Regions from separate parts of the Paenibacillus sp. NN59 genome, predicted to be linked through region 2. Evidence: predicted binding sites of a transcription regulator. Region 2 holds the regulator's gene; the other holds the start of a gene.
What was found. Region 2 encodes CtsR, which represses protease genes until heat stress. Its sites were predicted from a motif close to ATGGTCAATAAAGGTCAAACA; they were not measured.
Positions count from the first base shown of each region.

Region 1: a site for CtsR is predicted at 9,964-9,984, ahead of clpP (ATP-dependent Clp endopeptidase proteolytic subunit ClpP). Genes of this name have one in related genera too.

Region 1 covers NZ_CP199678.1:179,887-196,569, reverse strand. Annotated here, with positions in the region: gene rnr (ribonuclease R) at 1-919, opposite strand, end outside; gene secG (preprotein translocase subunit SecG) at 1,504-1,737, opposite strand; gene eno (phosphopyruvate hydratase) at 1,972-3,258, opposite strand; gene gpmI (2,3-bisphosphoglycerate-independent phosphoglycerate mutase) at 3,503-5,047, opposite strand; gene tpiA (triose-phosphate isomerase) at 5,049-5,801, opposite strand; gene ACT89M_RS00925 (phosphoglycerate kinase) at 5,835-7,016, opposite strand; gene gap (type I glyceraldehyde-3-phosphate dehydrogenase) at 7,166-8,173, opposite strand; gene ACT89M_RS00915 (sugar-binding transcriptional regulator) at 8,299-9,324, opposite strand; tRNA gene ACT89M_RS00910 (tRNA-Arg) at 9,821-9,895, shown strand; gene clpP (ATP-dependent Clp endopeptidase proteolytic subunit ClpP) at 10,076-10,672, shown strand; gene ACT89M_RS00900 (stalk domain-containing protein) at 10,932-12,029, opposite strand; gene ACT89M_RS00895 (SIMPL domain-containing protein) at 12,397-13,149, opposite strand; gene ACT89M_RS00890 (HPr family phosphocarrier protein) at 13,323-13,592, opposite strand; gene whiA (DNA-binding protein WhiA) at 13,817-14,749, opposite strand; gene ACT89M_RS00880 (gluconeogenesis factor YvcK family protein) at 14,756-15,742, opposite strand; gene rapZ (RNase adapter RapZ) at 15,756-16,655, opposite strand.
Region 2 covers NZ_CP199678.1:5,707,780-5,724,462, reverse strand. Annotated here, with positions in the region: gene ACT89M_RS25110 (molybdopterin-dependent oxidoreductase) at 66-1,451, opposite strand; rRNA gene ACT89M_RS25105 (16S ribosomal RNA) at 2,112-3,667, shown strand; tRNA gene ACT89M_RS25100 (tRNA-Ala) at 3,776-3,851, shown strand; rRNA gene ACT89M_RS25095 (23S ribosomal RNA) at 4,064-6,992, shown strand; rRNA gene rrf (5S ribosomal RNA) at 7,147-7,263, shown strand; gene ACT89M_RS25085 (GNAT family N-acetyltransferase) at 7,470-8,654, shown strand; gene ACT89M_RS25080 (CtsR family transcriptional regulator) at 9,151-9,612, shown strand; gene mcsA (protein-arginine kinase activator protein McsA) at 9,644-10,162, shown strand; gene mcsB (protein-arginine kinase McsB) at 10,191-11,261, shown strand; gene ACT89M_RS25065 (ATP-dependent Clp protease ATP-binding subunit) at 11,458-13,920, shown strand; gene radA (DNA repair protein RadA) at 14,223-15,590, shown strand; gene disA (DNA integrity scanning diadenylate cyclase DisA) at 15,604-16,680, shown strand.

The DNA.
Region 1 (16,683 bases), 1.1 Mb from region 2:
GGTTATATGCTTCCTGATCCAGTTTGGAGTTCTCACGCACGTAGTAACCTACATCGGCAATATGCACGCCCAGACGGTAGTTGCCGTTCGGCAGTTTTTCCACGTTAACCGCATCATCCAGGTCTTTCGCATCCTCGCCATCAATCGTAACGATGTTCAGACCACGCAAGTCGCGGCGTCCCTGCTGAATAATCTCTTCATCTGTAATGGAATCAGGCGCCTTCTCCGCTTCTTGCATCACCTCATCCGGGAAAGCTTCAGGTAACTGATGCTTGCGAATGACCGATAAAATATCAATGCCTGGCTCATCCTTGTGACCCAAAATCTCTATAATTTCACCCTCAGCGGCTGCACGGCCTTCCGGGTAACTGACAATCTTGGCAACAACCTTCTGTCCATCTACAGCACCGGCAAAATTCGTACGCGGGATAAAAATATCACGATTAATCCGTTTATCGTCCGGAATGACAAATCCGTACACTTCGTGGCTCTGAAAAACTCCTACAACTTGTGTAATTGCACGCGTCACAATCCGTACAATTTCACCCTCCAGACGTCCACCGGACGGCCCTTGGGACGTTACTTTCACAAGCACAATATCACCATTCATTGCACTTTTCATATCATTGGCATGGATATATACGTCCGGGTGTTCGCGGTCTTCTGGAATCAGAAAAGCAAACCCCTTCGCATGCGCCTGCAAGCGCCCACGCACCAGATTCATACGTTCTGGCATACCATAGCGGTTGTTACTGGTCAGCAAAATTTGGCCGGATTCCTCCAGCGTATTCAGCATAATCAAAAAGGCTCGGAAATCAGCAGCATCTTCAATCTGAAAGTGCTGTTCCAGCTCCTGATAAGTCATCGGTTTATAAGCGGTCTCCCGCATGAAGTCAAGCAATTGTTGTTCGGTTATCATTAGTTTTCACCTCGGGAAACGTAAGAGTATAGTCTGATCTCTTCTCTTTATGTATCGGAATTCTTGCCGTGTTCGTACAGATACCACATAGTAAAATGCGTATGATTACCGCGCCCTTACTATCTCATACCCTAGTATACACGAATTCAATCCAGCCCATCCGTAGCTACCCAAAAAAGACCCTTGGTCTCTTAACGTTCCAAGCTAGCCGTTTGAGTCTGCTCCTTCAAACAGTTTATGCAGTATGTGATATGCCCGATCTGATTTAAATTAGCATTTAGAAAATTAGTTTCACCACAAATCTTATCTATACGTTTGAAGTATTAATCACAGGATTTTTACATCTCGCCGGGGCATACCTGCCTGAAATGGGTCTCTAAAACAGTAAGGGGGAATCGAACAGAAGTTACAAGCAAAATGCAGTATCCCTCAATTTCATGAAGGACTAGATGGCCTATATAGCAATATAAATGGAAAACTTTGGAGCAATAAATTTCTACTAAAAAACCTCCGTTTCTGCACGAAACGAAGGTTTATCCGTTAAGCCATTGGCTTCAGCTATTCGGTTTCTTGCTGACTGCTAGTTACTTCGAAACGATCGTAACAATAACAGCCAAAATCATAAATCCTGCACCCAGTACCACCGTTGCACGTTGCAAGAAAAGATCCAATCCGCGCGCTTTCGTTTTACCGAAAAGATGTTCCGCACCACCGGAGATGGCACCCGCCAAACCAGCGCTTTTCCCGTGCTGCAGCAATACTACAGTGATTAGACCGATCGAGAAAACAACGAGCAGCAATTTCAAAGCAATATCCATTCTTTCCACCTCCTACCCATGTGGGCATAACATCTGACCATAAAAACAGTTACTTTAATTGTAGCATAGCTATAGGTGTGATACAAGTAGTACACCACACCCTATTTCCCTTAAATTTCAAAATTGGACACCAAGTATTCATATAACTACTACATCCACACTCTACAGCACCATATATAATCATAAAAAAGACAAGCCGGTTACCCGGCTTGCCCGAAAAGCTGTGTACACAGCTTATTTTTTGAGGTTGTAGAAACCTTTAAGACCATTGTATTGAGCAAGCTCATCCAATTGATCTTCGATGCGAAGCAATTGGTTGTATTTTGCGATACGGTCTGTACGGGAAGGAGCACCCGTTTTGATTTGACCCGCGTTTGTTGCAACAGCGATGTCAGCGATTGTGCTGTCTTCAGACTCACCGGAACGGTGGGAGATTACAGCTGTGTATCCTGCACGTTTAGCCATTTCGATTGCATCGAATGTTTCAGTCAGGGTACCGATTTGGTTTACTTTGATCAGGATGGAGTTACCGATACCTTGCTCAATACCTCTAGCAAGACGCTCAGTGTTCGTTACGAACAAGTCGTCACCAACGAGTTGTACTTTGTCACCCAATTTTTCAGTGAGCAATTTCCAACCATCCCAGTCATCTTCGGACATACCGTCTTCAATCGTGATGATTGGGTACTTCTCAACCCAAGAAGCCAGAAGGTCAACATACTCAGCGGAAGTGTAAGATTTACCTTCACCAGCCAAAGTGTATTTACCATCTTTGTAGAACTCAGTGGAAGCAACGTCCATACCCAAGAATACGTCAACACCTGGTTTGTAACCAGCTTTTTCGATTGCTTCGATAATTGTAGTGATTGCTTCTTCGTTAGAACCCAGGTTTGGTGCGAAACCACCTTCGTCACCTACAGCTGTGTTCAAGCCTTTGGAGCTCAGTACGGATTTCAGGTTGTGGAAGATTTCTGCGCCTACGCGAAGAGCTTCTTTGAAGCTTGGTGCGCCAACTGGCAATACCATGAACTCTTGTACGTCGATGTTGTTGTCCGCGTGCTCACCACCGTTGATGATGTTCATCATTGGTACTGGCAATGCTTTCGCGTTGAATCCACCCAGGTAAACATACAGTGGCAATTCCAGAGCATCAGCAGCAGCGCGAGCTACAGCCATGGATACAGCCAGGATTGCGTTTGCGCCCAATTTACCTTTGTTTGGTGTACCATCCAAAGCGATCATCAATCTGTCGATACCCAGTTGATCCAAAGCATCCATACCGATTACTTCTGGAGCGATGATTTCATTTACGTTTTTAACAGCTTGCAGAACGCCTTTACCGAGGTAACGGGATTTGTCACCATCGCGAAGCTCAACTGCTTCGTGGGCACCAGTGGATGCACCAGATGGAACGATTGCGCGTCCGATTGCGCCGGACTCCAGGTATACTTCAACTTCAACTGTAGGGTTACCGCGGGAGTCGAGGACTTCGCGAGCGTACACGTCAGAAATAATAGTCATGAGTGATAATCTCCTTTAATTTTGAATTTATTAAAAATTAGGACCACTTGTGTTTCCCCTTATCCACTACATCAGCAGAATCGTCTTCCGATCGCTGTTATCCCCGGATTCCTTTGAACTTATTCTCATAAGTTGGAATCCTAGTGATAAAGGCGAACGCTCACGCTTCTTCAGACCATTTCTGCTGCCTCCGTTCAGGGGCAAACGCCAAACTTCCCAATTTCATATATGTTGGCTGTGCAACTTACTTACGGGTAGCAATAACGGATGTTCCCGTCATCTCTTCCGGTTGTGGCAATTGCATCAGGTCAAGAATGGTTGGCGCGATATCGGCCAAAATTCCACCTTCACGCAAAGTTACATTTGGATCAGTTACGATAAATGGAACCGGGTTCGTTGTGTGAGCTGTGAACGGACGTCCTTGCTCATCAAACACCATATCCGCGTTACCATGATCCGCAGTGATCAGCACTACGCCGCCTTTGGCAAGTACCGCGTCTACAACGCGACCCATGCACTCATCCGTCACTTCAACCGCTTTAATGGTAGGCTCCAGCATACCGGAGTGTCCAACCATGTCAGGGTTAGCAAAGTTCAGGATAATCGCATCGTGTTTATCCGCTTCAATCTCACGGACTGCTGCATCGGCTACTTCATAAGCGCTCATCTCCGGTTGCAGGTCATACGTCGCCACCTTAGGTGAGTTAATCAGCACGCGAGTTTCGCCTGGAAGCTCTACATCACGGCCGCCGCTGAAGAAGAAGGTTACGTGCGGGTACTTCTCCGTTTCTGCAATACGCAGTTGTTTTTTGTTATTCTGTACCAGCACTTCACCCAGCGTATTGTCGAGGTTTTTAGGCGAGTAAGCCACATAACCTTCAACTGTTTCGCTGAACAACGTCAGGCACACAAAGTGCAAGCCTACAGGGAACTTCGGCCCACGATCGAAACCGCGGAAATCGGAGTTCGTGAATACTTGCGACAACTGGATTGCACGGTCGGGACGGAAGTTCAGGAAGATGACGGAATCGCCACTCTCTACCAGACCTACCGGCTCACCATCCGCTTGAACGATAATCGTTGGTTCAACGAACTCGTCAAATACGGATTTCTCATACGATTCTTCAACCGCTTTGAGTGGATCAGTGTATTTCGGTCCATCACCGTAAACGATGGCGCGGTAAGATTTCTCCACACGCTCCCAGCGTTTGTCACGGTCCATAGCATAGTAGCGGCCTTGAACCGTTGCGATTTTACCTACACCCACTTCATCAATCTTAGCGATCAGCTTCTGCATGAAGTCTTTACCACTATCCGGCATAACATCACGGCCATCCAGGAAGGCATGAATGTATACTTCATTCATTTCTTCTTTTTTAGCCAGATCCAGCATCGCGAACAAGTGGTCGATGTGACTATGTACGCCACCATCGGACAACAAGCCGTAGAGATGAAGCTTTTTACCGTTCTGTTTCGCTTCGCGCACCGCTTTGACAAGTGTTTCATTGTCATAGAACTCGCCGTCACGAATCGATTTGGAGATACGGGTCAAATCCTGATATACGATCCGGCCGGCACCAATGTTCAAGTGACCTACCTCGGAGTTCCCCATTTGTCCTTCCGGCAAACCTACAGCCTCACCGCATGCAGTCAAAGTTGTGTGTGGGAACTGGCTCATGTAACGGTCATAGTTCGGTTTTTTGGCTTGCGCTACCGCATTGCCTTCCACCGTGTTACGCAGACCGAAGCCATCCATGATGATCAGTGCTACAGGTTTTGGAGCTGTCATCTTACTTCGCCCCCTCAACAAGCGCGATGAACGAAGCCGGCTGCAAGCTGGCACCGCCAACAAGTGCGCCGTCGATGTCGCTTTGTCCGAGGTATTCTGTTACGTTTTCCGGTTTCACGCTGCCGCCGTATTGGATACGAACCGCATCTGCAACCTGCTCGTTGTACAGATCCTTCACCAATGTACGGATGTAAGCAATAACTTCATTCGCATCTTGGGATGTAGAGGATTTACCTGTACCAATCGCCCAGATTGGCTCATAAGCGATAACCACTTGTGCTGCTTGCTCAGCAGTCAGACCAGTGAAAGCTGCTTCGGTTTGCACTTTACATACGTCTTTTGTTTGGTTGGCTTCGCGCTCTTCAAGCGTTTCACCAAGGCAGAAGATTGGAGTCAATCCATGACGGAATGCTGCATGCAACTTTTTATTGACAGTCTCATCGGTTTCCGCAAAGTACTGACGGCGCTCCGAGTGACCGATAATCACGTAATCAACACCCAGTTCTTTCAGCATGATACCGCTGATTTCACCAGTGAATGCACCGTTGTCTTCGAAGTGAAGATTTTGTGCACCGATTTTGATGTTAGTGCCTTTCACAGCTTCTACCAGGGATGGCAGGTTTGTAAAAGGTGCGCAGATTACTGTTTCTACGCCTGCGACTTCCGCTTTTCCTTTAACTTCCTGAATAAAGTCATTGGATTCGGAAACCGTTTTGAACATTTTCCAGTTACCCGCGATAATTGGTGTTCTCATTGGTTTCAACTCCTTCATGCTATAGCTTAAAGCTTACTTGTCGTTCAATGCAACTACGCCTGGAAGCACTTTGCCTTCCATGAACTCGAGCGATGCACCGCCACCTGTGGAGATGTGGTCCATTTTGTCAGCCAATTTGAACTTCTCAGCTGCCGCTGCAGAATCGCCGCCGCCGATTACTGTGTAAGCAGATGTTGTAGCACAAGCTTCTGCTACTGCACGAGTACCGTGGGAGAATGGCTCGATTTCGAATACGCCCATAGGTCCGTTCCATACAACCAGTTTGGAGTTTTTAACAACGTCAGCGTAGATCTCACGTGTTTTAGGACCGATGTCGATACCTTCCCAATCTGCAGGAATGTCGCCAACTTCAACGATTTTTGTGTTTGCGTCTGCACTAAAGTCGTCAGAGATTACGATATCCACTGGCAGGTAGAAGTTTTTGCCCAGTTTTTTTGCTTTTTCGATAAAGCCCAGTGCTACATCCAGTTTGGACTCATCCAGCAAGGATTGACCTACTTCGTGGCCTTGAGCTTTCATGAATGTGTAAGACAGACCACCACCGATGATTACGTTGTCTGCAATGTTGAGCAGGTTGTCGATCACATCGATTTTGTCTTTTACTTTGGAACCACCGATGATTGCTGTGAAAGGACGCTCAGGGTTGGAGATTGCTTTACCCAACACATCAAGCTCTTTTTCCATCAACAAACCGGACACTGCTGGAAGCAAGTGAGCGATTCCTTCGGTCGAAGCATGTGCTCTGTGAGCTGCGCCAAATGCATCATTAACGAATACATCAGCGAGTTCAGCAAATTGTTTTGCCAGTTCCGGATCGTTTTTCTCTTCGCCTGCGTGGAAACGAACGTTTTCAAGCAACAATACGTCGCCATCGTTCAATGCCGCGACTTGAGCTTTAACCGCTTCACCTACGGAATCATCCGCTTTAGTAACCGGTTTACCGAGCAATTCAGACAAACGCTCAGCTGCTGGTGTCAAACGCATGGATTCTACAACTTCACCTTTTGGACGTCCCATGTGGCTCGCCAAGATCACTTTTGCACCTTTTTCGATCAGGAAGTTGATCGTAGGCAGTGTTGCACGAATACGTTTGTCATCTGTAATTTTACCATCTTCGAGCGGCACATTGAAATCTACACGGACAAATACCCGTTTTCCATTCAATTCGATATCGCGTACACTTTTTTTGTTCATCTCTATTTCCTCCGCACCCATGTATTTGGTGAACCTTTCAAGAGCTGAATCCCTTGTCAGTCCTGGTGTTCATGAGAAATTAACTAAATATCCATATATAAAGAGCGGAAACAATAACAATCTGTTTCCGCTCTATGTTATTACAGATATTACTTGATCATTTTTGCAAAGTGCTCCAATGTGCGAACCAATTGAGCTGTGTAGGACATTTCGTTGTCATACCAAGCTACAGTTTTAACCAGTTGTTGGTCGCCAACAGTCAGAACTTTAGTTTGAGTTGCATCAAACAGGGAACCGAAAGTGATTCCTTGAATATCGGAAGATACGATTTCGTCTTCAGTGTATCCGAAAGTTTGTGGATCGGAAGCTTCTTTCATTACTGCGTTAACTTCTTCAGCAGTAACTTTTTTGCCCAGAACAGTTACAAGCTCAGTCAGGGAACCAGTAGCTACTGGTACACGTTGAGCTGCACCATCCAATTTACCTTGCAGTTCAGGGATAACCAGACCGATTGCTTTAGCAGCACCAGTTGTGTTAGGAATGATGTTTTCAGCTGCTGCGCGAGCACGACGGAAATCACCTTTAGGGTGTGGAGCATCCAATGTGTTTTGGTCGCCAGTGTAAGCGTGAATTGTAGTCATCAAACCTTGAACGATTCCGAATTTGTCTTGCAGTGTTTTTGCCATAGGTGCCAGGCAGTTTGTTGTGCAAGATGCGCCGGAGATTACAGTTTCAGTACCGTCAAGAATCTCATGGTTTACGTTGTAAACGATGGTTTTCATGTCGCCAGTAGCTGGTGCGGAGATAACAACTTTCTTAGCTCCACCTTTCAAGTGTTTCTCAGCTGCTTCTTTCGTTGTGAAGAAACCAGTACATTCCAGAACGATGTCTACACCCAGGTCTCCCCAAGGCAGTTCTTCAGGGTTACGGTTAGCAAGTACTTTAACTTCTTTGCCGTTTACTTTGAAGAAACCATCATGTACTTCAACATCGCCATCGAAGCGACCTTGAGTTGTATCATATTTGAGCAAATGAGCCAGCATTTTAGCGTCAGTCAAGTCGTTGATTGCTACAACTTCAATGCCCTCTACATTTTGAATACGGCGGAATGCCAAACGACCAATACGTCCAAAACCGTTAATACCTACTTTAATCATGAGTAAGTTCCTCCCAAGTTTTGATTAGTTTTTTATGAAACTATATATTCAAGACAGACGGTGAAGTCCGTCAAGACAACAAGAGTTATGTTCAAAATAAAACCATTTCATCTCTGGTAACGATGTTATTCCATTTCTGCAACGATGACTTCGGCCGCAGCCTCATCAATAATCAGAATATCTTCCTGTCCGAACCGCAGTACGGAATGGATAGCAGCTGCCTTGCTTTTGCCGCCCGCAATACCGATGACCACATCTGTGCGTTCGATATCCTGAAGCCGCATACCCAGTGTAAGCATGGTATGTACCACCTCACCCTGATCATTAAAGTAATACCCGAAGGACTCCGATACGGCCCCCTGCTCCTGAAGTTCGTCGATGATCTCAGGTGCAAGCTTGCGTCTCTTCGCCATCTCCACAGCATCACCAATGCCATGAATTACGATGCGCGATTGCCTGATTAGCTGTAAAATCTCCTGAACACCCGGGTCCTGGATCAGCGATTCATAGGCATGGTCACTAAGCAAATCCGGTACATGCAGGAGTTTGTATTGAGCCCCTGCCCGCTTTGCCATTGTCGATGCAATCGTATTCGCCTGTATTTCCAGGCTTTCTCCCAATCCGCCTCGTGCTGGCACAAACCAGACACCCTTCAGCGAAGTAGGCGGTGTGAGTTGTTCTGCAACACCTGCCGTTGTTGATCCGCCTGTAACGGCGACAACGTCGTTGTCATTCATGATACTGCCGAGAGCCTTCGCTCCGGCTCTTCCAAGTTCCCTCTTGGCAAAAGGAGATACGTCCGAATCGCCAGGAACTACAACTACCTTTTGCAGACCGTAGGCTTGCTTGATTCGTTCTTCCAGCTCGGATAATCCGAACAGCTCTTTCGCGACAGGTTCTAACTGCTGCAGCAGATTATAACCCGCCTCGCTGATCTTCATCCCTGCACTGTCAATTTCGATAAGTCCCTGAGCCTTTAACAGATCGGTCTCAGCTCTCAGAACCCGCTCGGTCATCTGCATGGAATTTGCTAACGTCCTCCGCCCAATCACATCCGATAACATGATCTGGTGCAAAATCGTATAGCGTTTCTTCAAGACATCCATGAGATCGGGCAGAAGCTGCTTTTGCACTTCCAAGATCGTTCGCATGCTTTCCACTCCCGCAAGCTTCATGTTCCAAGCTTTCTGCATGGCCTTAAAATGTCCCGGGTTAACTTTTTAGGTCCCACGTTCATTCTACCTAAAACTGACGCGAGATGCAAGTGTTTCGATTGCTTATTTCGACAGGTTAGCAGGCGTTTGTACGCGCCTATTTTCACAACCTTTACACATCGAGATAAGGAAATGAGGATCTCACACCATATATAGAAGAAGTGCTCACATAACATCTATATCTTGCTGTGTTTCATTTTCATAGGGCATGTCCAAAACCTCTAATAGCATGTACCGAAATACAAGCTTTATCCATTCTTCTTCATCATGATCATTTCCGAATCAATTCAAACCACCTGCAGAATAGCTCGAACCTTTCATGGAGGAACGTGAGCCCTATCGCGCTAAGGAAAACCACACCATGTTCATGCAAAGCAACTGCTTGCAATTCACCAGTGCATAAGCTATAATCATTATTGCTGTCACATAATTTGCGCCCGTGGTCCAATGGATATGACGTAGGCCTCCGAAGCCTGAGATCCAAGTTCGATTCTTGGCGGGCGCGCCACTACATTTTTAACAGCTCATAATGCATTTAACCAACGAAACCGGAAAGGTTTCTTTTTTTTCAAACTTAGTTTGACTTTCTTTGACTTTTTGTTTGAGATTGTTTATGATGTGGTTAATACGGTAACAGTTTAAATATAAACACCCATTTAACATTTACATTTCCGAGGAGGTTTTTCACGTGAGTTATATTCCAATGGTCGTTGAACAGAGCAACCGGGGTGAGCGCGCCTATGATATTTATTCCAGATTGCTGAAGGATCGTATCATTTTCCTTGGCAGCGACGTGAATGACGTTGTTGCGAATGCCATCATGGCACAGATGTTGTTCCTGGCAGCGGAAGATCCGGAGAAAGACATTCACTTATACATCAACAGCCCAGGCGGATCCATCACAGCGGGGATGGCAATTTACGATACAATGCAGTTCATTAAACCGGATGTATCTACGATCTGCGTAGGTATGGCGGCTTCCATGGGTGCATTCTTGTTGAATGCCGGTGCAAAAGGCAAACGTTTTGCGTTGCCAAACAGTGAAATTATGATTCACCAACCTCTTGGTGGTGCACAAGGTCAAGCGTCGGACATCGAAATCCGTGCACGCCGCATTCTGAAAATGCGTGATACCTTGAACCGCATCATCTCCGAGCGCACTGGTCAACCCCTGGAGCGTATCGAAAAAGATACAGATCGTGACTACTTCATGAGTGCTGCTGAAGCAGCCGATTACGGTATCATCGATAAAGTAATCCAAAACGTAGGCTCCCAAGGCATCTAAGCTTTAGCTGCCTGGAGACAACGAGAATAAGCGCAGGGCGGGCATCACCTGAATTTAGGTGAGCACGCTCTGCGCTTTTTAATTATAACAGGCAATATCACCACCCGGTCGTGGGGTATATTGCCTGCATAAACCAGAAGCCCCCGTCATTCTTGCTTCGACGGAGGCTTCCGGTTTATTATTTTTCACGAAGAAACGGTATAAGTGCTCTTGACTTGAATTTAATTTATTTTATGATTTCATCTAACCTAATACGAACTTACTTCTCCGAAGCTACGTTGCTGAATGGTGCGGTTCCTTTAGGCAGAATATCCTTGTAAGTGAACTTGAATTCAGGGAAGCCCTCCGCATATGCTGTGTACTCATACAACTGGAAGAATACCACTGCACCTGTTGGCGTCACGTAGAAATCCTGATCTTTGTTAAGGCCTTTGTAGCCACTCAAGTATCCCGTGTTCGCTTTCAGTTGCTCGCCAACCTTTTTGCTGATCGTTTCACGCATCGACTTGCTATTAGCAATTACATCATCCAGTGTCAGCTCTTTGCCAGTGTCGAGTGCAAACGTGTGACCTGTACGGTAAGTCATACCGTGTGCGCCTGCATAGTCCTCATAACGTTGAGTGATCAGACCCAGTACGCCGTTCTCATTGTAACTCACCACATACGAAGCTTCGAATGCATATGGACGATTTGCAGTTGCTCCACCAAATTCAGACGTTTGTTTTTTGAACGCCGCAACAGCGGTGTCTACTTCATCTTTGAGCACCTTGTTAATCGCAGCTTCTGCCTCTTTGCTCGCCAGTCCGCTCACTTGCGGGTACTGCACATCCACCTCAGCATTTTTAACGGTTACATTCGCTTTGGTCGATTTCACCTGTACGTTATTTTGTTTCACCTTGCTCAGGGTCAGTGTTTTGGTTTTGGCATCCCAGCTACCTTGTACACCCAAATAATCTCTCATTGCAGAGAACGGGATGTACAAACGACCCTGGATCAACTTTGCTTCCACTTGAGGATAAAAACCATTAATATACACGTTCGGCTGTCCATCCATCAAACTAACAGTCATTGCATTGTTCGCTGCAGTTACGGTATATGACTTTGTTTTTGCATCATATTTCAATGTCCCGCCTGCTACATCCTTAACTGCTGTCAGCGACACCCATGTAGATCCACCTTGGAGCAACCCTTTTTGCGTGAGGGTTTTACCGCCTGATTTCAACGTTACTTCAGCCGGTGCAGTTACTTTGGAAGATACGGATGCTGCTTGAACCGATTGATCCATCCACGCTGTACTTCCTCCCATAATTACACCTGCTGCCAATAATGCACTCGTCCACTTTTTCCATGTTTTCATCTGTAAAACTCCTCTCTAATATTTCATTTAGGTTTAATGCGTATGTAAATTTAATTAGATTTCATAGGCCATACGCTTGCCTCTTTATTATAATTAACCCTTTTTCGGAAAGGTTTACAGCTCCAGTTACAATGTTGATGAAAATCGTACGATATTAATCGCAGAAAATGAACGTTTTGTCACGAACAATGCTACAAAAACGACATGATTCGACCATCTCTTAGACAGGTAACACAAGTACTTTCTGACCCTCGCTTCCTCAAAGCCAGCATGTGCAACAAAAAAACACGGCCCCGAAGGACAGTGCTTTTGTCATTTTTATAAATTCTTAATATTTAATATTTTATCCCGTGATGTGCAAAATTCCTTACTTCATCTCATACGTGATATTCAGAACGGTGCTTACTTTGACCTGACCAGCCTCAATCTGTGTACCTGCATCTGATTCACTCTTCGCTTGCGACATGAGCTCTGATGCATAGAACACAGGAACATTAGCATCCGGCTGACTTACCGAAAGAACAGTACCCAGCTGACGTTTAACCGCTTTAGCGATCGCTCCTGCTTTCACATCTGCATTAGCTACCGCCTTAGCAATCACTTCGGATTCGTATTTCTCCGGATTCTCTACTGTAAAGCGTACATTTTCGATGTTGTTGGCACCCGCCTGGGATGCGGCATCCAGCAATTCACCAATCTTGTCCATATCACGATATGTCACTGTCAACGTGTGATGTGCTGTGTAACCTTTAATTTTCTGTCCATCTTTTTCGCTATACGTGTAGTTTGGTTGCACATAGAATTGACTGGTTTGAATATCATCTGCACTGATCTTCCATGTGTTTTTCAGCAAATTAGTAACCTTTTGGATCTTAGCAGCATTTGCCTTCTGTGCTGACGCCGCAGTATCGGCAGTACTGTTCACACCGATGGACAGATAGGCAATATCCGGCTTCACTTGAATCTCACCTTTACCTACGACATTGATTACATTTTGCTGTACGCCCTGAACTTCGGCAGCATAAGCGTAGTTTCCTGGAGCTACATAAGCCGTTCCTCCGACCAGCAACGAACTTGCCACCAGCACTGCACCAAACGGTTTCATCCATTGTTTACCCATTACGAATAACCTCCTCATATGTTAACTTCTCAAACTTGAAGCGATTTGATACCTTAACAGACGGGACAAATTCCATAATGTTGCACTTGACAGGCCGGTTTAATAAATTTTATATAAAACGCAAAAAAGCCCCTTGCGGGACTTCTTCATGGATTGAATTGAGTTCATGAGGCTTATTGGTTCTCAAGCTCTTCCTTGCTCACCAGGCTAACTAAAGCGTTTACAGCCTGATCCGCATCCGCGCCTTCAGCACTAATATGGATTTCTGTACCTGTACTGATCGCAAGGCTCATGATTCCCATGATACTTTTAGCATTTACTTTTTTATCGTCCTTCTCGACGAACACTTCAGATGAGTACTTATTCGCTTCCTGAACGAACAGTGCCGCAGGTCTGGCATGGAGACCCGTTTTCAAACGGACAACTACCGGGTGCTTTGTCATAGAAACTTACCCCCTATTATGAAATCTGGACATTAAATACACAATTATATTTATACAACATTATACCATTAACCCGTGCAGGACACTAGAAGAAAAAACATAGCCTCGGGCTTAGGCAAAAAATCCAGAGCCGAAGCCTCTCCTTCCCCCCACGAGTAACCCAACACGACCTGGTAAGGTCATAACAAACCTTAAACCTAAATGATTCGTTTCAACCTTCAACTTTAACGTTCCGCACGCACTTTCTCAGCAAGCTCATCAATCTTCCGAAGGCGATGGTTCACGCCCGATTTGCTCACCGTACCTTTTAGCAATTCGCCTACTTCCTTCAGATTGATATCGGGATGAGCAAGCCTTACCTCAGCTACCTCACGTAGCTTATCCGGAAGAGATTCCAGACCTACTTCCTTTTGCAGTAAACGGATATTGTCGATTTGTCTAACCGCCGCGCCAATCGTTTTGTTCAGATTAGCTGTCTCACAATTGACAATTCGATTCACCGAGTTACGCATGTCCCGCATAATTCGAACATCTTCAAACTTGAACAAGGCCTGGTGAGCACCAATGATGCTAAGCAACTCAATGATTTTCTCGCCTTCCTTAATGTATAGGATGAATCCTTTTTTCCTTTCTATACACCGGGCATTAAGATGAAATTCATTAGCCAAATCCACCAGTGCCTGACAATGCTCTTCATACATGGACGCAATCTCCAGATGATATGAGGAGCCCTCCGGGTTATTTACGGAACCACCTGCCAGAAACGCACCACGAAGATAGGCTCGCTTACAACAATTCTTCTCCAGTAACTCTTCATTAATGCCAGGAGTAAACAGGAATCCTTCAGAGACGATGTGCAGCTCCTTTAGAATCTCCTGAACCATAGACGGAACACGAACAATATACACATTGTTCTTCTTCAGCCGCATTTTTTTGCGAACCAACAATTCCGTATGCACTTGAAAATGCTTTTTAAGCAGAGAGTATGCCCTTCTTGCGATCGCAGCATTCTCTGTCGAAATATCCAAGATGACTTTTTTATTCGATAACTGCACTGCACCAAGCATACGGATGAGGGCTGAAAGTTCCGCCTGTTCGCAGCACGCTTCACTTTCAATCATCGTTAATTCTTTTTTGGTCTGTGCTGCAAATGACATGGGACTTCACCTCTTCCGTAACATCCAATTTTGAACCAGTTGGTAAATATGATGGCTGAGCTTATCAGCATCATGGCGCAGATAGGTTTTGAACAAAACCAGCGTATCTGCGACAACCTGATAACCTGAACTTTTCAGCACATTCATATCAAGAACAACCGGTTTTGCTCCTTTTTCCGCATACTTATTCTGCACTTGTAGCGGAATGTCACCATTGTTCACGATCACGTAGTCAAAGAGCTGGTGACCAATATGATCATGCACTGCCTTAAGATGATCACTCACTGTATAATTATCGGTCTCTCCCGGCTGTGTCATTACGTTACAAATAAACATCTTCACCGCATCCGTTTCAACGACAGCTTCTGCCAGTTTGGGCACAAGCAGATTAGGAAGGATGCTCGTATATAGACTACCTGGGCCAATAAGAATCGCATCTGCTTGGCGTATAGCCTCCACGGCTTCTGGCAACGGCTCCACGTGATCCGGTTCAAGAAAGACACGTTTAATACGCCCGCCTGCCTCAGGGATTTTGGACTCACCAGTAATAATTGATCCATCCTCCATCTCAGCGTGTAACACCACAGCTTGACCTGCTGCCGGAAGCACCTGACCCCTAACGGCAAACACGCGGCTAAGCTCCCGCACAGCGGTCACAAAGTCGCCTGATATATCCGTCATTGCAGCCAATATCAAATTCCCCAGGCTGTGGCCTGCAAGCCCCGCGCCTGTATTGAAACGATACTTTAACATGTCCGAAAGCAGTGGCTCAACATCTGCCAGCGCGGTGAGAACGTTACGAATGTCGCCTGGTGGCGGCATTTGCAACTCACTGCGCAAGATCCCTGAACTCCCACCGTCATCGGCAACCGTAACGATGGCCGTGATATCCATCGGCTTCTCTTTTAAACCGCGTAACATCACAGATAATCCGGTTCCGCCGCCCATAACAACGATTCTCGGACGTTCTCTCCGTGGTCCGGCCTCTTTCATCCCTTCACCCTCTTCAATGACGGTCCCGGTCAGCGTCGCGGTGGCTTACGGTAACAGCTTCAGTCTCACTGCTTCCGAGCATTTTGCCCAAATATTCCGATATTGCTACCGAACGATGCTTGCCTCCGGTACAGCCGATTCCAATAATAACCTGGCTTTTGCCTTCCTTCCGGTATTGCGGAATCAGAAAATGCAGCATATCCAGCAGCTTGGTCAGAAACGCTTGCGTTTCCGGCCATTTCATAACATATTCGTACACTTCACTATTTTGTCCTGTATTCGGCCGCAAATGATCAATATAATGCGGATTCGGTAAAAAACGAACATCAAATACGAGATCCGCATCAATCGGAATACCGTATTTAAATCCGAAGGACGTTATATTCACGGACAACATCTGGCTCTCCAAGTGAGAGAAACGTGAGATGATGCGCTCCTTCAATTGAGCAGGCTTCATGGTGCTGGTATTCAGCACCTGAGTTGCTGAATTTTTAAGTTCCTCCAGCATCTTGCGCTCCAGCTTAATGCCATCCAGCGGCATACCTTCTGGCGCTAACGGATGTCTACGTCTGCTCTCTTTGTAACGTTGAACCAGAACCGAATCGGTTGCATCCAAAAATAGAATTTCGCAGTGAATCGTAAAATGATCCTTGATATAGTTTAAAGACTCGGACAATGCTGTAAAAAATTCACGTCCCCGAAGATCGATGACCAGCGCTACCTTGCCAATCTTGCCATTCGACTGTTCGATCAATTCCGCGAATTTAGGAATTAGAACAGGCGGTAAATTATCTACGCAGAAAAACCCTAGATCTTCCAGGCTCTGCACAGCTATCGTTTTACCCGCTCCGGACATGCCCGTAATGATAATGAGCGTGGCGCCTGTGCCTGGTGAGCCTTCACCGTCAAGCATAAATGTCCCCTCCTTATCATATTGCTGT
Region 2 (16,683 bases):
AAGAGGCCTCCAAAAACACGCAAATGTCGTGTCAGGAGGCTTCTTTTGTATACGCTGGAGATCTGTTATGAACCCGTTATGTTAGGAAAACGCTGAGAAGCACCGGATAACCATGCATCTTTGTCGTATCCCCGTTCTTCCCAATACCCGATATGCTCGCTGTCGATGACTTCAACACGGTTCAACCACTTGACCGATTTGTAGGCGTACATTTGCGGAATAACGAGTCGTACAGGTCCACCAAGATCCGCAGGGATAGGTTTGCCATCATGCATGACCGCAATCATAATATCATCCATTTGTGCCTGCTCTAGTGTGATCGCATCGGTATATACCCCGTCTCCGGAATAAAATTTGACGCTGTGCGCGCCGGGCTTTATACCGGCGTTCTCCAAAAAATGCTTCAGAGGAATGCCTTCCCATGTATTCTTGTACACGGACCAGCCGGTAACGCAGTGGAAATCACTGACTTGCACGGTGCGTGCAAGCTTGACGAACTGTTCCCAATTCCAGATCTGGGCACGTTCTACAAGACCATCTACCCGAAATGACCAGTTTGCATTAGAGAATGATGGAATGGGTGTTACCGTATATACACGAAAATGTCCCTCGGCGCCCCCGCCAATTGGAGGAGATGAAGAAGATAAAGGTTGCGGAAGTGGAACCATCCGATTGGGGTCAGTCTCAAGCATGCTGTCTATGCTGTTATCAAACTTGAGGTTTTTACCTACCCATGATACAAATGTAGGTCCAAGAGTAACGGCGAGTCCTATGCCCACAGCAGAACGGATGAAGGCTCGACGGGTATATATCGGTTGCGGTTTCTCCATGTTTGGGACGTTATTTCTACCAGAGTCTTTGTCTGCAGGGAGAACAGATGTAGCTGCTGGTATGTTACCCGTGTCCGGTTCCTCTTTGTTAGCGTTGGGAGCGGCTGGTTTATTTACACTTGTCTTCTGTATCGATGCTTCATTCGTTTGGATCGTACGGCGTGCAGGGTCTTTTAACCAACGTGTACGTGTGATGGAGTGGTAGATGATGTAAGGTAAACCAACCCATGTGAGCAAATCGTGAATCAGAAGCGCGGCATTGGACCATCGTGGGCCGACCAGCTTGAACTGCCATAGAACGATGCCGGATAATAGCCATCCGATCAGAAGTGCAAGAACGATGATGGTATTTGCTTTTTGCCATGGTTTATTGCGAAGTTGCTTCCAATGTTTACTGGCCAAAAATAAGTAATACACGACAGGCAAAAGCATGGCGATGCCCACGGTGATATGTAACCATTTTAACCAAACACGTCCGATACCCAGAGTTTCACGCCAGAAGCCACCAATTAATATGAGACCAGTAATAGAAAGTATCACAACGATCCAGGCATTCCAGGCATGAATAGAAACGAGCTTTTTGCCGTAACCTTTACGCATCATTTTTAACCACTGTTTCAAGTGTTTTCACCTCGCGTCATGGATTTAAATTAGAAATCGAAATCTTAGGTTGAAAGCAAAATCGTAATAGATCAATATTCAAAATTCAAAAGCGGATCTCAGATGAGTGTAGGAAGGGTACGTGTAAATGTGAGCGTGCTACTGCTCAATTGGAACTGTTAACAACCTTGGGGTACTCCCTTTTATTTAAAGATACCTTAATTATAAAGTTTTTGGATCACTTACTTCAAATTTGATCTTTTCCGAGCTATCACCTCTCTTGTTTGGCTTAGTAAAGGCAAAATTCGCTTCATTTCGATCACTCTCTTCAGGCAATAAGATCGATCTTATTGCAATATAATAGAAGTTGAATAAAGTACTTGCTAAAAGCATGACAGCGTGATATATTATTTCTTGTCGCTTCAAACAGAAGGTAGTCGAGTAGCTTTGAAGATTGACGAAAAAGATTGTTGACAGAAACTTAGTTAACATGATATGATAAATATCCTGTCTGGTTGACGTAAGTTGTCGCAAGATAAGGTGAACAAGTTCCTTGAAAACTGAACAAATGGATAGTAACTTTTGATTCACAATGAATCGTCAGATTCAAAATGAGCTTATCGCTCTTTTCAATACCCCGATGAGTTTCACAGCGTTTAACGACGCTGACGAAATTCATCTTTATTGGAGAGTTTGATCCTGGCTCAGGACGAACGCTGGCGGCATGCCTAATACATGCAAGTCGAGCGGACTTGAAGAGAAGCTTGCTTCTCTGATAGTTAGCGGCGGACGGGTGAGTAACACGTAGGCAACCTGCCCTCAAGCTTGGGACAACTACCGGAAACGGTAGCTAATACCGAATACTTGTTTTCTTCGCCTGAAGAGAACTGGAAAGACGGAGCAATCTGTCACTTGGGGATGGGCCTGCGGCGCATTAGCTAGTTGGTGAGGTAACGGCTCACCAAGGCGACGATGCGTAGCCGACCTGAGAGGGTGATCGGCCACACTGGGACTGAGACACGGCCCAGACTCCTACGGGAGGCAGCAGTAGGGAATCTTCCGCAATGGGCGAAAGCCTGACGGAGCAATGCCGCGTGAGTGATGAAGGTTTTCGGATCGTAAAGCTCTGTTGCCAGGGAAGAACGCTTGGGAGAGTAACTGCTCTCAAGGTGACGGTACCTGAGAAGAAAGCCCCGGCTAACTACGTGCCAGCAGCCGCGGTAATACGTAGGGGGCAAGCGTTGTCCGGAATTATTGGGCGTAAAGCGCGCGCAGGCGGTCATGTAAGTCTGGTGTTTAATCCCGGGGCTCAACCCCGGATCGCACTGGAAACTGTGTGACTTGAGTGCAGAAGAGGAGAGTGGAATTCCACGTGTAGCGGTGAAATGCGTAGAGATGTGGAGGAACACCAGTGGCGAAGGCGACTCTCTGGGCTGTAACTGACGCTGAGGCGCGAAAGCGTGGGGAGCAAACAGGATTAGATACCCTGGTAGTCCACGCCGTAAACGATGAGTGCTAGGTGTTAGGGGTTTCGATACCCTTGGTGCCGAAGTTAACACATTAAGCACTCCGCCTGGGGAGTACGGTCGCAAGACTGAAACTCAAAGGAATTGACGGGGACCCGCACAAGCAGTGGAGTATGTGGTTTAATTCGAAGCAACGCGAAGAACCTTACCAGGTCTTGACATCCAACTAACGAGGCAGAGATGCGTTAGGTGCCCTTCGGGGAAAGTTGAGACAGGTGGTGCATGGTTGTCGTCAGCTCGTGTCGTGAGATGTTGGGTTAAGTCCCGCAACGAGCGCAACCCTTATATTTAGTTGCCAGCACTTCGGGTGGGCACTCTAGATAGACTGCCGGTGACAAACCGGAGGAAGGTGGGGATGACGTCAAATCATCATGCCCCTTATGACCTGGGCTACACACGTACTACAATGGCCGGTACAACGGGCTGCGAAATCGCGAGATGGAGCCAATCCCAACAAAGCCGGTCTCAGTTCGGATTGCAGGCTGCAACTCGCCTGCATGAAGTCGGAATTGCTAGTAATCGCGGATCAGCATGCCGCGGTGAATACGTTCCCGGGTCTTGTACACACCGCCCGTCACACCACGAGAGTTTATAACACCCGAAGTCGGTGGGGTAACCGCAAGGAGCCAGCCGCCGAAGGTGGGATAGATGATTGGGGTGAAGTCGTAACAAGGTAGCCGTATCGGAAGGTGCGGCTGGATCACCTCCTTTCTATGGAGAATCGTCTTCTGCAACGAAGACATTCAAATATGCAAGTTCAGTGAACTTGCAAGTACTACTAAGTTACTACTCCATTTGTTCAGTTTTGATGGAATTTGAGGGGCCATAGCTCAGCTGGGAGAGCGCCTGCCTTGCAAGCAGGAGGTCAGCGGTTCGATCCCGCTTGGCTCCACCAAACAATTTCATCTATTTGTTGTGTTCTTTGAAAACTAGATATCGAAACGAAACAAACGCGAATTAGAACATTCCTTTTTAGCTGAACTTGTGTATAACAAGTTTCAATAAAAACGGTAGATAATGCAATTGCGATGGTATCGGGTGGGAGCGACTTTTGGCTTTGGACGTAGTCCAAACCAAGGGAAGCGAGCGAACGAAACCGGAGCATATGGTTAAGCTACTAAGAGCACACGGAGGATGCCTAGGCGCTAGGAGCCGATGAAGGACGTGGCGAACAACGAAACTGCCTCGGGGAGCTGTAAGCAAGCTTTGATCCGGGGATGTCCGAATGGGGAAACCCAGCTGGGGTAATATCCAGTTACTCTTGTCTGAATACATAGGGCAAGTAGAGGCATACCAGGGGAACTGAAACATCTAAGTACCCTGAGGAAGAGAAAACAATAGTGATTCCGTCAGTAGCGGCGAGCGAACGCGGAGAAGCCCAAACCAAAGAGCTTGCTCTTTGGGGTTGTGGGACGTCTCACATGGAGTTACAAAGGAACCGGTTAAGCGAAGAGGTCTGGAAAGGCCCGCCAAAGAAGGTAAAAGCCCTGTAATTGAAAGTCTGTTCCCTCCGAGACGGATCCCGAGTAGTGCGGGGCACGTGAAACCCCGTATGAATCCGGCAGGACCATCTGCCAAGGCTAAATACTTCCTAGCGACCGATAGTGAAGCAGTACCGTGAGGGAAAGGTGAAAAGCACCCCGGAAGGGGAGTGAAATAGAACCTGAAACCGTGTGCTTACAAAAAGTCAGAGCCCGTTTTAGGGGTGATGGCGTGCCTTTTGTAGAATGAACCGGCGAGTTACGTTCCCGTGCAAGGTTAAGGTGAAGAGCCGGAGCCGCAGCGAAAGCGAGTCTGAATAGGGCGACTATAGTACGTGGACGTAGACCCGAAACCGGGTGATCTACCCCTGTCCAGGGTGAAGGTGCGGTAACACGCACTGGAGGCCCGAACCCACGCATGTTGAAAAATGCGGGGATGAGGTGGGGGTAGCGGAGAAATTCCAATCGAACTCGGAGATAGCTGGTTCTCCCCGAAATAGCTTTAGGGCTAGCCTCGGAAAACAGAGTCGTGGAGGTAGAGCACTGATTGGGTGCGGGGCCCGCAAGGGTTACCAAGCTCAGTCAAACTCCGAATGCCATAGACTTACTTCCGGGAGTCAGACAGTGAGTGCTAAGATCCATTGTCAAAAGGGAAACAGCCCAGACCATCAGCTAAGGTCCCCAAGTGTGTGTTAAGTGGGAAAGGATGTGGAGTTGCACAGACAACCAGGATGTTGGCTTAGAAGCAGCCACCATTGAAAGAGTGCGTAATAGCTCACTGGTCGAGTGACTCTGCGCCGAAAATGTAACGGGGCTAAACACACCACCGAAGCTATGGCTTGATGCTTTGCATCAGGGGTAGGGGAGCGTTGTATAAGGGTTGAAGGTGTACCGTAAGGAGCGCTGGACATTATACAAGTGAGAATGCCGGTATGAGTAACGAAAAGATCAGTGAGAATCTGATCCGCCGAAAGCCTAAGGGTTCCTGAGGAAGGCTCGTCCGCTCAGGGTAAGTCGGGACCTAAGGCGAGGCCGAAAGGCGTAGTCGAAGGACAACAGGTCGAAATTCCTGTACCACCGTAAATCGTTACGAGCGATGGGGGGACGCAGTAGGGTAGTGACGCAGGCTGATGGATGCCTGTCCAAGCAGTAAGGCTGGTTAGTAGGCAAATCCGCTAACCGTAAGGCTGAGCTGTGATGGGGAGTGAAAATTACAGTAGCGAAGGTCATGATCTCACACTGCCAAGAAAAGCCTCTAGCCAGATGAAGGTGCCCGTACCGCAAACCGACACAGGTAGGCGAGAAGAGAATTCTAAGGCGCGCGGAAGAACTCTCGTTAAGGAACTCGGCAAAATGACCCCGTAACTTCGGGAGAAGGGGTGCCCCGGTAGTGTGAATAGCACGAGGGGGCCGCAGTGAAAAGGCCCAAGCGACTGTTTAGCAAAAACACAGGTCTGTGCGAAGCCGTAAGGCGAAGTATACGGGCTGACGCCTGCCCGGTGCTGGAAGGTTAAGGGGAGTGGTTAGGGAGTAATCCCGAAGCTGTGAACCGAAGCCCCAGTAAACGGCGGCCGTAACTATAACGGTCCTAAGGTAGCGAAATTCCTTGTCAGGTAAATTCTGACCCGCACGAATGGCGTAACGACTTGGGCGCTGTCTCAACGAGAGATCCGGTGAAATTTTAATACCTGTGAAGATGCAGGTTACCCGCGACAAGACGGAAAGACCCCATGGAGCTTTACTGCAGCTTGATATTGAATTTGGGTACGATCTGTACAGGATAGGTGGGAGCCTTTGAAGCGTGAGCGCCAGCTTGCGTGGAGGCACCGTTGGGATACCACCCTGATCGTATCTAGGTTCTAACCTGGTACCGTAAACCGGTGCGGGGACAGTGTCAGGTGGGCAGTTTGACTGGGGCGGTCGCCTCCTAAAGAGTAACGGAGGCGCCCAAAGGTTCCCTCAGAATGGTTGGAAATCATTCGAAGAGTGCAAAGGCATAAGGGAGCTTGACTGCGAGACCTACAAGTCGAGCAGGGACGAAAGTCGGGCTTAGTGATCCGGTGGTACCGCATGGAAGGGCCATCGCTCAACGGATAAAAGCTACCCTGGGGATAACAGGCTTATCTCCCCCAAGAGTCCACATCGACGGGGAGGTTTGGCACCTCGATGTCGGCTCATCGCATCCTGGGGCTGAAGTAGGTCCCAAGGGTTGGGCTGTTCGCCCATTAAAGCGGTACGCGAGCTGGGTTCAGAACGTCGTGAGACAGTTCGGTCCCTATCTGTCGTGGGCGTAGGAAATTTGAGAGGAGCTGTCCTTAGTACGAGAGGACCGGGATGGACGTACCGCTGGTGTACCAGTTGTTCCGCCAGGAGCACCGCTGGGTAGCTATGTACGGACGGGATAAGCGCTGAAAGCATCTAAGCGTGAAGCCCCCCTCAAGATGAGATTTCCCAGTATGTAAGACCCCTTGAAGACGACGAGGTAGATAGGCTGGGGGTGGAAGTGCAGCAATGCATGGAGCTGACCAGTACTAATCGGTCGAGGGCTTATCCAATAGCAAGTTTTAAATCGCGTACGTTTCGTTTCGAATCTAGTTTTCAGAGAACAACACTCTGAATGGTGAAATGAAAATCGGTACATCACGGAATGTGTGTATGATTTTCAATTCCAAAATGGATATGGAAGAAGCTATGCTTCGACCAATCGCGTTTGGTGGCGATGGCGGAGGGGTTCCACACGTACCCATCCCGAACACGACCGTTAAGCCCTCTAGCGCCGATGGTACTTGGACCGCAGGGTCCTGGGAGAGTAGGACGCCGCCAAGCGAAGAACCACTGCCGATGTAATTCGGTGGTGGTTTTTATTTTATATATTAAAATTCAGAAGACATTATGATTTAGGAGATGTGAACGTTACATCTCTTGTTTGACTTTAAAGGGAACCTCTGAGACACTCAAATGTAAGAAAAGGGCACAAGCAGCCTTTTGTACAGAATGAACTTACATTAGAAGAAAATGAGGTGCAGATTAGTATGGAACTTCGCAAATTAACGATCGACGATTATGAGGCTTGTATGGCGCTCTCCGAGTATGCTTTTCAATTTAAATTAACAGAGGATCAGTTGGAGAGGCGGCGCCAGGAATTCGCTAAGCATAATGTATTGGGGGTTTATGCGGATGGTCAGGTTGGAGCCAAGTTGCAGATTATTCCTTTTCAGACCTATATCCATGGAAGGTCCTTTGAAATGGGTGGAATCGCGGGTGTAGCCACATGGCCGGAATATAGACGTAAGGGCTGGGTAGCAGGATTGCTGAAATACGCACTAGAAGAGATGAATCGGAATAAACAAAGTGTATCTTTCCTGCATCCGTTTTCGTTTTCTTTTTATCGAAAGTATGGCTGGGAAACCTATGTTGAATATAAGAAATACAAATTGTCTACGGCTCAACTGCCTGCCAAGCAACTGACACCAGGCACGATCAAACGTGGTAATGCTGAGCTTGCAGAATTGAAGCAGGTGTATGACGCTTATGCAGCGCGCTATAATGGGACTTTGAATCGTGATGATGCGTGGTGGGAAAATTCCGTTTATGTCAAAAAAGGAAGCCAGCGTGCTGTATACTATGATGAGGCAGGAGTGCCGCAAGGGTATGTCCTCTACGAAGTCAAGGAAAGTAAGTTTACCATCGGTGAGTTCATTCATTTGAATGAAGAGTCCAGACGAGGGCTTTGGACGTTCATTGCTAATCACGATTCCATGATTGACGAAGTAACTTTACAGGCACCTGCAAGTGATCTGCTTGCATTTCAATTGGACAATCCACGGATTGGGCAAGAGGTAGTGCCTTACTTTATGGCACGAATCGTGAGCGTGGAGCAGTTCATTTCGCAGTACCCTTTTGCCAGTCAAGACTCGCCCGTACAGATTTGGCTTGACGTCGAAGATGCTTACGCTCCGTGGAACGAAGGTGTATGGGAATTAAACGTGGCAATGAACGGAACCGCTTCAATATGGAAAAAGGCAAAATCGGATGGCGAAGGTCAGCTGAATCAGCCGATTCGTCTCAGTATTCAATCCCTTTCAGCCGTGTTAATGGGTTATCGTAGACCCGCAGAGATGGCACAGATCGGTAGATTGGAAGGGCCAGTGAGCGCTATCCAAGCGTTGGAAAAGGCAGTTCCCAAACGTGAAACCTATTTGCTTGATTTCTTTTGAGCGACGATCTATATCGAGTACGACTTCATTCCAACAGATATGAAGCGCAATTGGAAGCAATGAGAACTTCTCCCGATGTCCGGGAGAGGTTTTTTTGTGTCAGGCGAATATTTCGTGTAAAATCGTAAAAAATGAATAGTGCCCCCACTTGGCAAAACAGTAAAATATGCTATAATGTATATAAAGTCAAAGAAAGTCAAAGTCAACTCAAGGTTAAATACGTAGGATTATATTTCTGGAATACGTGCTATTTACCTATGATATGACGTTAGCTTTCTTACTGTTCTCTGATGAAAAGTACCGTAAGTCGGAACACATCATTGGAAGATCAAGGGGATATTCAAGGACCTTCGTGCTTCCTTTGTTCTCCTGTTTAACACTTGTATCAGCAAGATTCGCTGTTTCTCTGAGTGGTTAAATGGGTGGAGAAGGTGTACTCTGTGGGGGGCGTGTGGTCCTTATTGACTTAACGTTTCAGACAGTGGAGGATGATTGGATGCGTAATATCTCTGATATTATTGAACGATATCTGAAGGGTATTTTGCATGAAAGTCCCGAAGGAATGATTGAGATTCAGCGTAATGATCTGGCAGATCAGTTTTCATGTGTACCTTCCCAGATCAATTATGTCATCAGCACCCGTTTCACTCTTGAAAAAGGGTATCTCGTCGAGAGTAAACGTGGCGGTGGTGGGTATGTTCGTATACAACGCATTGAATTACCTGCCCAATCGGCGCTGCACAACCATCTGCATCACAGTATTGGTGACGAGATTGGACAGACTGCTGCGGAAGGCTTGATTTATCAATTGGAAGAAGCGCGTTTTTTAAGTAAGCGGGAAGCCGGGTTGATGCGTGCGGCTGTGTCGAGAGAAGTTCTTATGGTCAAACTTCCTTACCGGGATCAAATTCGTGCCAGAATGTTGAAGGCAATGCTAATATCTTTGCTCGGTAAATGAAAACTATCGGGATCAAAGGAGGTACATCTATATGCTGTGCCAAGAATGTAACAAACGTCCGGCTACACTTCATTTTACGAAAATTGTAAATGGCGAGAAGACGGAATTTCATATTTGTGAATCATGTGCCCGAGAGAAGGGGGAGATGATTCCTGGAACAGCAGGAGGATTCTCTATACACAACCTGTTATCAGGAATACTCGATTTTGATCCGGCAGGCAAAAGTTCAGGTGCTGCTCCTGCTAAAACGCTGCAATGTGAAGAATGTGGCATGACGTATGCTCAGTTCAGCAAAGTTGGTCGTTTTGGCTGCAGTTCCTGTTATAAATACTTTGACAGCCGTCTGGACCCTTTGTTCAAGCGAGTGCATGGTAGTACATCGCATGTAGGTAAAGTTCCTGCCAGAGCAGGCGGGCGTATTAAGGTGAAACGGCAAATTGCCGATCTGAAGCAAAATCTGCAGCAGAGCATTGCTCAAGAAGAGTTCGAAGAGGCCGCTCAGATTCGTGACCAGATCCGGGAACTTGAAAAAGAAATAGCTCAAGAGTAAAGTTTGTCATAAGTAGGAGGGAAGCATGATGCCTAATCTGCGTTTTACAGAGAAGGCGCTCAGTGACTGGATGCGCAGTGATGCAACTGATTCGGAGATCGTAATCAGCAGTCGTGTCCGGATCGCACGTAACCTTCAGCATATCCCGTTTCCAATGCTGGCTTCGAGTGAGCAATCGGAAGAGGTGCTGAATAAGCTGAGCGAAGTACTTCAGTACGATGACGTACACGCCTTTGGTGATTTTACTACACTCGATCTGATCGATATTGACGAACTCGACAAGCGTGTGCTGGTGGAAAAACATTTGATTAGTCCGAGTCTGGCAAATGAATCGACCAACGGAGCCGTAATTCTTAGTGAGGATGAGTCGGTAAGTATTATGATCAATGAAGAGGATCATTTGCGTATCCAGTGCCTCTATCCGGGGTTCCAGGTCAAAGAGGCCTGGGAGAAAGCTTCCGCTATAGATGATGCTTTTGAAGCGCACGTGGATTATGCGTTTGATGATCGCAGAGGGTATCTGACCAGTTGTCCAACCAACGTTGGAACAGGTGTCAGGGCATCGGTTATGATGCACCTTCCCGCATTGGTTATGACTCAGCAGATTGGCCGTATCCTCAGTGCCGTGTCTCAAGTGGGATTAACGGTGCGAGGGATCTATGGAGAGGGTAGCGAGGCGATGGGCAACTTGTTCCAGATTTCCAATCAGATTACACTTGGACAGACGGAGCAAGAAGTGATTGACAACCTCCACGGTGTTGTTTTACAGATGATTGGTCATGAGCGTACCGCAAGAGAACGGCTCATTACTGATTCCAGACTGCGTATTACGGATCGAGTGATGCGTTCCTACGGGATTTTGTCTCATGCAGCGATTGTAGATACGAAGGAAGCAGCGCAACGTTTGTCGGATGTGCGGCTCGGCGTAGATCTTGGTTTGTTGGAAGGATTATCGATTCCAGTGATGAATGAGTTGAATGTAATGACTCAGCCAGGTTTTTTACAAAAAACATTTGGGGATATGCGTACAGATGAGCGCGACATCTACCGTGCTCAGTTAATTCGTGATACGATCAATGCAGCTAAAAGTTCTGGTTAAACCTTCCTTTAAGCGTTAATATGGGTTTCATGCCGCATCTGCGGCTTTTATATAATAAGCTTCCATCTAGACTGAAGCTACCAATGATTTTATTCGCAGCATGGCTGCAAACAAAAGTGATATGAAGAATAACGAAGGGGCATTCAAATAGAATGGAATCCCTCGTTTTATCCAAAACCATGGAGGTGCAGGAGATATGATGTTTGGAAGATTTACGGAACGGGCCCAAAAGGTGCTCGCACTCGCGCAGGAAGAAGCTGTCCGTCTCGGTCACAATAACATCGGTACGGAGCATATTTTGCTCGGCCTCATTCGTGAAGGTGAAGGCATTGCTGCCAAAGCACTGATCGGCCTGGGACTCGGATTGGAAAAAATTCAGGATGAAGTAGAAACGCTGATTGGCCGTGGCCAAGAGCAACCTACGAACATTGCATATACGCCACGTGCGAAAAAAGTAATTGAATTATCGATGGATGAGGCGCGTAAACTCGGCCACACCTATGTTGGCACAGAACACATTCTTCTCGGACTGATCCGTGAAGGTGAAGGCGTTGCGGCACGTGTGCTCAATAACCTTGGCATCAGCTTGAACAAAGCACGTCAGCAAGTACTGCAATTGCTCGGTAGCAGTGAAGCAGTTTCCAGCCACAACGGCACACCTGCCAATGTAAGCACACCAACGCTGGACAGCCTCGCTCGTGATTTGACGGCGTATGCCAGAGAGAATAACCTTGACCCGGTTATTGGCCGTAGCAAGGAAATTGAGCGTGTGATTCAGGTATTGAGTCGTCGTACCAAAAATAACCCGGTATTGATCGGTGAACCGGGTGTAGGTAAAACAGCAATTGCCGAGGGGCTTGCCCAAAAAATTATTGCAAACGAAATTCCCGAAACATTGCGTGATAAACGTGTAATGACGCTGGATATGGGTTCGGTTGTTGCTGGAACCAAATATCGTGGTGAGTTCGAGGATCGATTGAAAAAAATCATGGATGAGATTCGTCAGGCGGGCAACATTGTCCTGTTCATTGATGAGTTGCACACACTGATTGGTGCGGGTGGCGCAGAAGGCGCGATTGATGCATCGAACATCTTGAAACCGGCTCTTGCTCGTGGAGAATTACAGTGCATCGGTGCAACGACACTGGATGAGTACCGCAAATATATCGAGAAGGATGCTGCGCTAGAGCGTCGTTTCCAACCGATTACAGTGGATCAACCATCACCGGAAGAAGCCATTCAAATTTTGCATGGTCTGCGTGATCGTTACGAAGCGCATCACCGTGTGAAAATTACGGACGAAGCGATTGTGCAAGCTGTCAAATTGTCGGATCGGTATATTACAGATCGTTTCTTACCGGATAAAGCGATCGACTTGATCGATGAAGCAGGATCAAAAGTAAGATTGAACTCCTATACGATTCCGCCAAACCTGAAACAATTGGAGAGCCGTCTGGAAGATATCCGTAAGGAAAAAGACGCCGCGGTTCAGAGTCAAGAGTTCGAAAAGGCAGCGGCACTGCGTGATACGGAACAAAAAATCCGTGAAGAGCTTGATACAACGAAAAATCAATGGAAAGAAAAACAAGGTCGTACCGATTCCGAAGTCACTCCGGAGGATATCGCTCAAGTGGTAGCCAACTGGACAGGAATTCCGGTGAACAAGCTGAAAGAAGAAGAGACACAGCGTCTGATGAATCTGGAGTCCATTCTTCATGAACGTGTAATCGGTCAGGATGAGGCTGTTAAATCGGTCAGCCGCGCCGTTCGCCGTGCACGTGCAGGACTTAAAGATCCAAAACGCCCAATGGGTTCATTCATCTTCCTCGGTCCTACCGGTGTAGGTAAAACCGAGCTGGCTCGTGCACTTGCTGAAGCAATGTTTGGTGATGAAAATGCCGTAATCCGGATTGATATGTCCGAGTATGGTGAGAAACACTCCACAGCACGACTGGTCGGAGCGCCTCCAGGTTATGTTGGATACGAAGAAGGCGGACAGTTGACAGAGAAAGTTCGTCGCAAACCGTACTCCGTTGTCCTGCTGGATGAAGTGGAAAAAGCTCACCCCGAAGTTTTCAACATCTTGTTGCAAGTACTGGAAGATGGTCGTCTGACGGATTCCAAAGGCCGTGTTGTTGACTTCCGTAATACACTGATCATTCTCACATCCAACGTGGGTGCAGAAGCGATCAAACGTAATTCTACTCTTGGATTCACAGCTGTTGTGGATGCAGGTGCAGATTACGATAATATGAAGGGCAAAGTGATGGATGAGCTGAAGAAAAGCTTCCGTCCTGAGTTCTTAAACCGGATCGATGAAATCATCGTATTCCACTCGCTCGAAGAGAAACACATTGCTGAGATTGTTACTCTTATGAGTGAGGACCTACGTAAACGTCTTAATGAGTACGAGGTGGATTTTGAGCTCACAGATAACGCTAAGGCTTTCTTGGCGAAAGCTGGCTTTGATCCTGCTTACGGTGCACGCCCACTTCGCCGGGCGATCCAGAAGCACATTGAAGACAAATTGTCTGAAGAGTTGCTTACAGGTAATGTGACTAAAGGGGATTCCTTACTCATCGACGAAGAGAATGGTGCATTGTCTGTAACGAAAAAGGAAGCAGCCGTTCCATCCAATGAGGAAATTGAAACAAAATAAATATGATGTATGTGGCTGAATGAATTCAGCTACCCGCATATATAGAACCTCATATATAGAACCTCCCTGGCTTTGGCCGGGGAGGTTTTTTCGTATGTACGAATTATAAAGGGATGTGTGAAGATTTGATTGAGATGAAGCGATATTGATGAGGAACATGTGTAAAGTTTGCGATAATCCTTTACGAAAAATCTCAAACAATGGTAAACTTTTAGTATCCCTGTATGTCAGGGCAACGAGTAAATTTTGTCGAATAATGCAAAATGCTGCTATAAAATAAAAAAATCAATAGGAGTGCTGAAGTGGCCAAAGTAAAAACTAAGTTTCAATGTACGGAATGCGGCTATGAAGCCCCCAAATGGTACGGGAAATGTCCTGGCTGTCAGTCCTGGAATTCGATGATAGAAGAAACTGAAACGGTAGTCAAAACACAAGGAAGAAATTCTCCTCTGTTTGACAGTAAAGATAAACCGCTTCCTATCATAGATATAGATAGCGGTCAGGAGCCGCGTGTACAGACTGGAATCGGTGAACTGAACCGTGTATTGGGCGGCGGCATTGTGCCAGGTTCGCTTGTTCTGGTGGGGGGCGACCCGGGGATTGGAAAATCAACATTGATGTTACAGACTTCTCATGCGCTGACCCACTCGGGGCTACGCGTGTTATATGTGTCTGGAGAAGAATCCGTAAAGCAGACGAAGCTGCGCGCAGACCGTCTTGGTGCACTTTCGCCGGAGCTGTATGTGCTCTGTGAAACCAATATGGAGCGGGTTGAGGAAGCGGTGGATCAGATCCAGCCGCATTTTCTTGTCATCGATTCCATTCAGACCGTATATCTGCCCGAAGTTACCAGCGCACCAGGAAGTGTAGCACAGGTAAGGGAATGTACGTCTAGATTCATGCGGATTGCGAAAGGCCGAGGCATTGCAACGGTTCTTGTAGGGCATGTTACCAAAGAAGGTGCCATTGCTGGTCCGCGTATGCTGGAGCATATGGTGGACTGTGTGCTTTATTTCGAAGGAGAGCGGCATCATACGTATCGTCTCCTTCGTGCGGTGAAGAACCGTTTCGGTTCTACTAACGAGATTGGCATATTTGAAATGGGGGAAGATGGCCTTCGTGAAGTCGGTAATCCCTCCGAGTTATTTTTATCTGAACGTCCACTAGGGGTAGCTGGATCTACCGTTGTGGCGAGTATGGAAGGCACACGTCCGATGCTTGTAGAATTACAGGCTTTGATTTCCACGACCCACTTCCCTTCTCCTAGGCGGATGGCAACAGGTATCGACCATCATCGATTAAATCTAATTATAGCGGTGCTTGAAAAACGCATGGGTATGTTCCTGCAGACACAGGATGCCTATCTGAATGTCGCTGGTGGGGTGAGGCTGGATGAGCCAGCGGTCGATCTGGCTGTGGCAGTTAGCATTGCCTCCAGCTTGAGAGATGTGCCAACCAAGCCGGATGATGTCATCTTTGGCGAGATTGGCCTGACCGGTGAAGTTCGTGCCGTATCCAGGGCAGAACAACGTGTGAAAGAAGCCGCGAAGCTGGGCTTCAAACGAGTTATTTTACCAGAAAAAAGCTTAAAGGGCTGGAAACATCCTCGCGGGATACAACTGATCGGTGTGAATACCGTGGCAGATGCACTAGCGGTTGCTTTAGATTAGGGGGCATAACAAGATGAAGGATTCAAGCCAACTGGACAATATGAATGATTTGTTAAGGCTGATCGCACCAGGTACACCTTTCCGCGAAGGTCTGGAAAATGTGCTACGCGCCAAGACGGGCGCACTGCTTGTTGTAGGATACAGCCCTGAAGTAATGGAAGTGGTGGATGGGGGATTTTCGATTAACTGTGATTTCTCCCCGAACTACCTGTATGAGCTTGCTAAAATGGACGGAGCCATTATTCTGAGTGAGGATTTGAAGCGGATTTTGTATGCCAACACACAGCTGATTCCGGACTCATCCATCTCTTCCTCAGAGACAGGCATTCGTCACCGGACCGCAGAACGGGTGGCAAAACAAACGGGTAAGTTAGTTGTTTCCATCTCACAGCGCCGGAATATTATTACCCTGTACCAGGGAACACTTCGATATTCGCTTAAGGAAATCGGGGTTATTTTGACCAAAGCCAATCAGGCGATTCAAACGCTCGAAAAGTATAAAGCGGTGCTCAAGCAATCCCTCACGAATCTAAGCGCTTCCGAATTTGAGGAACTCGTTACGATTCCCGAGGTGGTTAATGTTATTCAGCGCACAGAAATGGTACTGCGGATCAAAACCGAGATTGAACGTTATATCGATGAGCTAGGTAATGAAGGAAGGCTCATTTCGATGCAAATGGAAGAGCTCGTGGGTACTACAGAGGAAGAAGCATGGTTGCTGTATAAAGACTATGCTCGTGATGACAGCGATGACAAGATTCGCGAAATTATCGTGGGATTAAAAAGATTGTCGGACGATGAGTTGCTTGATGCACATCATATTGTACGGTTGCTTGGCTATCCTTCATCTGCGGCAACTTCTGAAGATTCGGTTGCCCCGCGCGGATATCGGGTATTGAATAAGATCCCTCGTCTGCCTAATGTAATTATTCATAACTTGGTAGATCAATTTGAGCAATTACCTCATGTCATCATGGCAACGATTGAAGAACTCGATGAAGTGGACGGCATTGGCGAGGTTCGTGCCCGTACCATCAAGGAAGGTCTCAAACGTCTGCAAGAGCAGATGTTTATTGACAGACAGATGTAGAGA